DNA from 2 places in the Telluria mixta genome. Region 1 is predicted to be linked to the other one. Evidence: predicted binding sites of a transcription regulator. Region 1 holds the regulator's gene; the other holds the start of a gene.

Region 1 (2,198 bases):
CCGGATCAGCAGGCTCATGGCGCCGCTCCCGCCAGCGGCATCATCACCTTCGGCGCGCCGGTCTCGCTGTCGCCCTGGGCGCGCCAGCCGAGCTTGACGACAACCGGCGCCCCGTCTTCCGGATCACAGGTCCAGGGCAGCACGCCGGCGGCATCCGGCTCGCTCGCGTCGCGGCATACGCGGATGCGTCCGCCGGGAAAATTGGCGGCCACGGCGTCGGCCACTTCGAACACATCCAGGCGCGCCAGTTCGTCCGCGTCGCAGTCCGCGTCCGCATAGCACAGGGTGGGCGCGGCCAGTGCGCCGCTGCCTGCGTCGTAATCGAGGTGGAGATAGGGATTATCGGGCTGGGCCAGCGCACGGGGATTGGCGCGCATGCGCTCGGCCAGCGAGCGGGCCAGACGGGTGCCGTCGGACAGGCGTGCGGCGTCGCGCGCGGCGCGCACGGCCAGCGTCTGCAGCGCGGCCGCGCCGGCAATGCCGAGGGCGACGACGAACAGGGCGACAAGCACCTCGACCAACGTGAATCCGGCCGACACGCGCAATGGCGAACCCGACAGCGACCGCATCGACGACCTCCAGCGTTTCGATTGAAAGAGCTGAAAAGGTAACAGTCGAGCTTCGGCGAGCCGTGTGGCGACTCAACCGTGGAGATGGAACTAAAAACCGGGAAAGATGACGCGCTTATTTGCGCGGCTGGCCCACTTCGGCGATGGCTTCCTGGAACTCGGCCAGGTCTTCGAAGTTCTTGTAGACGGACGCGAAACGGATGTAGGCGATCTTGTCGAGACGCTTGAGTTCCTGCATCACCAGTTCGCCGACATGGCCGGTATCGACTTCGCGCCGGCCGCTGGTGAGGAGTTTTTCTTCGATGGAGGCCACGGCGCGGTCGATGGCTTCGGCCGCCACGGGACGCTTGCGCAGTGCGAGCATCAGGCTGCCGCGCAGCTTGGAGGATTCGTATTCGGTACGGCTGCCGTTCTTCTTGACGATGAACGGCATCGAGAGCTCGATCCGCTCGTACGTGGTGAAACGCTTGTCGCACGCGACGCAGCGGCGGCGGCGCCGGATGGCATCGCCTTCCTCGGATACGCGGGTATCGAGGACCTGGGTGTCGTCATGCTGACAGAACGGACATTTCATGGGGTCAATGGGGCGCCGCATGGGCGCCCCGCTATCGCATTACGCTTCGTAGACCGGGTATTTGTCGGTCAGTTGCTTCACTTCGGCCTTGACGCGGTCGATGGTCGCGGCGTCGTGCGGGTTGTCCAGCACGTCGGCGATCAGGTTGCCGACCTTGACGGCGTCCTCTTCCTTGAAGCCGCGGGTCGTGAAGGCCGGGCTGCCCAGGCGGATGCCCGACGTCACGAACGGCTTCTGCGGGTCGTTCGGGATGCCGTTCTTGTTGCAGGTCATGTGAGCCTGGCCGAGGATGGCTTCCGCTTCCTTGCCGGTGAGGCCTTTCGAACGCAGGTCGACGAGCATCACGTGCGACTCGGTACGGCCCGAGACGATGCGCAGGCCGCGTGCGATCAGCGTGTCGGCCAGTGCCTTGGCGTTCTTGACGACCTGCTGCTGGTACGCCTTGAATTCCGGCGTCAGCGCTTCCTTGAAGGCGACCGCTTTACCGGCGATCACGTGCATCAGCGGACCACCCTGGATGCCCGGGAAGATCGCGGAGTTGATGGCCTTCTCGTGCTCGGCCTTCATCAGGATGATGCCGCCGCGCGGGCCGCGCAGCGACTTGTGCGTCGTCGACGTGACGAAGTCGGCGTGCGGGACCGGGTTCGGGTATTCACCGGCGGCGATCAGGCCGGCGTAGTGGGCCATGTCGACCATGAAGTACGCGCCGACTTCCTTCGCGATGCGGGCGAAGCGCTCGAAGTCGATGCGCAGGGCGAAGGCGGACGCGCCGGCGATGATCAGCTTCGGCTTGTGCTCGCGCGCCAGGCGTTCCATCTGCTCGTAGTCGATGTCTTCCTGCTCGGTCAGGCCGTAGGAGATGACGTTGAACCACTTGCCCGACATGTTCAGCGCCATGCCGTGGGTCAGGTGGCCGCCTTCGGCCAGCGACATGCCCATGATGGTGTCGCCCGGCTTCAGCATCGCGAAGAACACGCCCTGGTTCGCCTGCGAACCCGAATTCGGCTGGACGTTCGCGGCTTCGGCGCCGAACAGTTCCTTCACGCGGTCGATCG
Region 2 (2,198 bases), 2.9 Mb from region 1:
CTCGCGCGCCTGGCCGGGCCGGGCGGGGCGAGACTGGGTCCCGGCGTGCTGGAAGCGTTGCGCGGCTATGCGTTCCCGGGCAACGTGCGCGAGCTGGAAAACGTGCTGGAGCGCGCGCTCGCGTTTGCCGACGACGGCGTGATCGAGGCGGGCGACCTGCTGCTGAAGGGCGCGAAGCTGGGCGACGCGGCCGTCGTGCCGCCGCCGCCGCAGACGCCAGTGAGCGCGGCACCGGAGCCGAAATTGGAGCTGGAGCAGGCCGCGCCGCCGCCGCAGCTGGCCGACGATGCGCTGCCGAGCAACCTGCCGGACTACCTGAGCCAGGTCGAGCGCGACATCATCCTGCGCGCGCTGAACCAGACCCAGTTCAACCGTACGCAGGCCGCCAGCCTGCTCGGCATCAGTGTCCGGCAGCTGCGCTACCAGATGCAGAAACTGGACATCCACGCGCCGGAGCCTTAAACCTGCGTGGTCTTTTCGCCAACGCAGCAACGCCAAATGGGCCGATTTTGCACGATTAATAAGCACACGAATTCGCGCTACAAATTCAATGTTAGTGCTTACTTCGCCGTGGAGGCTTCAGGTATCGGCACTGATCGATGTCAAGAAAAAAATCTTACTCGCAGAGCTCATAAAAATCGCGGACATCGACTACAATTAGGTCTGTAAGGCCGTTGTCTACTACATCTAGTGGTCAACGGCCTTAATGCCGAACAGACGGAGTAGGAGCGCAAAAGCGTTTTCTCAACATTGCAGCTCCTATTTTTTATCGGCAGAAAGTTATCGAGTTGCCAATTTTGATGAGTTGGCAGCGTTCCCTGGATTCACTCCGAGGGGTCCATATCTACCTTATTCGTGAAGGCGGTGGCAGTCTGTGACGCCAATGCTGGGAGGCTCAATGCAAACATCTTCGGACATTTCCATCAACCCCGTCGCGGCAGCTACGACGGCAGGCAAGAGCGCGGACGAACTGGTCGCGGGCAGCGACTACCGCATCATCCGCCGTAACGGCGCCGTGGTGCCGTTCGCGCCGAGCAAGATCGCCGTCGCGATGACCAAGGCGTTCCTGGCCGTCAATGGCGAGCAGGGCCGCGAGTCGGCGCGCATCCGCGAACTGGTCGCGCAACTGACGAACAACGTGGTCGCGGCGCTCGTGCGCCGCCAGCCGAACGGCGGTACCTTCCACATCGAGGATGTGCAGGACCAGGTGGAACTGTCCCTGATGCGCTCGGGCGAGCATGACGTCGCGCGTGAATACGTGCTGTACCGTGCCAAGCGCATGGAAGAGCGCCGCGCCGCCAAGGAAGCCGCCGGCACGACGCAGATCGCCGCGCCGCAGATCCACGTGGTCGACGGCGGTGCACGCCGCCTGCTGGACATGAACGAAGTGTCGTCCCTGATCAACGCCGCCTGCGCCGGCCTGGAAAAGCACGTCGACGCCGACGCGATCCTGGCCGAGACGGTCAAGAACCTGTACGACGGCGTGCCGGTCGAGGAACTGCACAAGTCGGCCGTGCTGGCCGCGCGCGCGCTGATGGAAAAGGACCCGGCCTACAGCCAGGTCACCGCGCGCATCCTGCTGCACTCGATCCGCAAGGAGATCTTCGGCAAGGACGTGCCGCAGGCCGGCGCCGCCGCCGAATACGTCACCTACTTCCCGCAATACATCGCCAAGGGCATCGACGCCGAGCTGCTGGACGAGGAACTGGGCAAGTTCGACCTGCAGAAGCTGGCCAAGGCGATCGTCGCCGACCGCGACCTGCAATTCGGCTACATCGGCCTGCAGACCCTGTACGACCGCTACTTCCTGCACATCCGCGAAACCCGCATCGAGATGCCGCAGGCGTTCTACATGCGCGTCGCGATGGGCCTGGCGCTGCGTGAAGAGAACCGCGAAGCGCGCGCCATCGAGTTCTACAACCTGCTGTCGACGTTCGACTTCATGAGCTCGACCCCGACGCTGTTCAACTCGGGCACCCGCCGCTCGCAGCTGTCGTCGTGCTACCTGACCACCGTCGCCGACGACCTGGAAGGCATCTACGACGCCATCAAGGAAAACGCGCTGCTGTCGAAATTCGCTGGTGGCCTGGGCAACGACTGGACCCCGGTGCGTGCGCTCGGCTCGCGCATCAAGGGCACGAACGGCAAGTCGCAGGGCGTCGTGCCGTTCCTGAAGGTCGCCAACGACACCGCCGTCG

What was found. The regulator NrdR, encoded in region 1, represses ribonucleotide reductase genes. The targets are predictions, from matches to a motif close to CACNANATNTNGTG.
Region 2: a site for NrdR is predicted at 680-693, ahead of P0M04_RS12735 (ribonucleoside-diphosphate reductase subunit alpha). Genes of this name have one in related genera too.

Annotation. Positions count from the first base shown of each region.
Region 1 covers NZ_CP119520.1:7,377,958-7,380,155, forward strand. Annotated here, with positions in the region: gene P0M04_RS32485 (PilW family protein) at 1-18, opposite strand, end outside; gene pilV (type IV pilus modification protein PilV) at 15-569, opposite strand; gene nrdR (transcriptional regulator NrdR) at 685-1,143, opposite strand; gene glyA (serine hydroxymethyltransferase) at 1,183-2,198, opposite strand, start outside.
Region 2 covers NZ_CP119520.1:2,838,160-2,840,357, forward strand. Annotated here, with positions in the region: gene P0M04_RS12730 (sigma-54-dependent transcriptional regulator) at 1-462, shown strand, start outside; gene P0M04_RS12735 (ribonucleoside-diphosphate reductase subunit alpha) at 899-2,198, shown strand, end outside.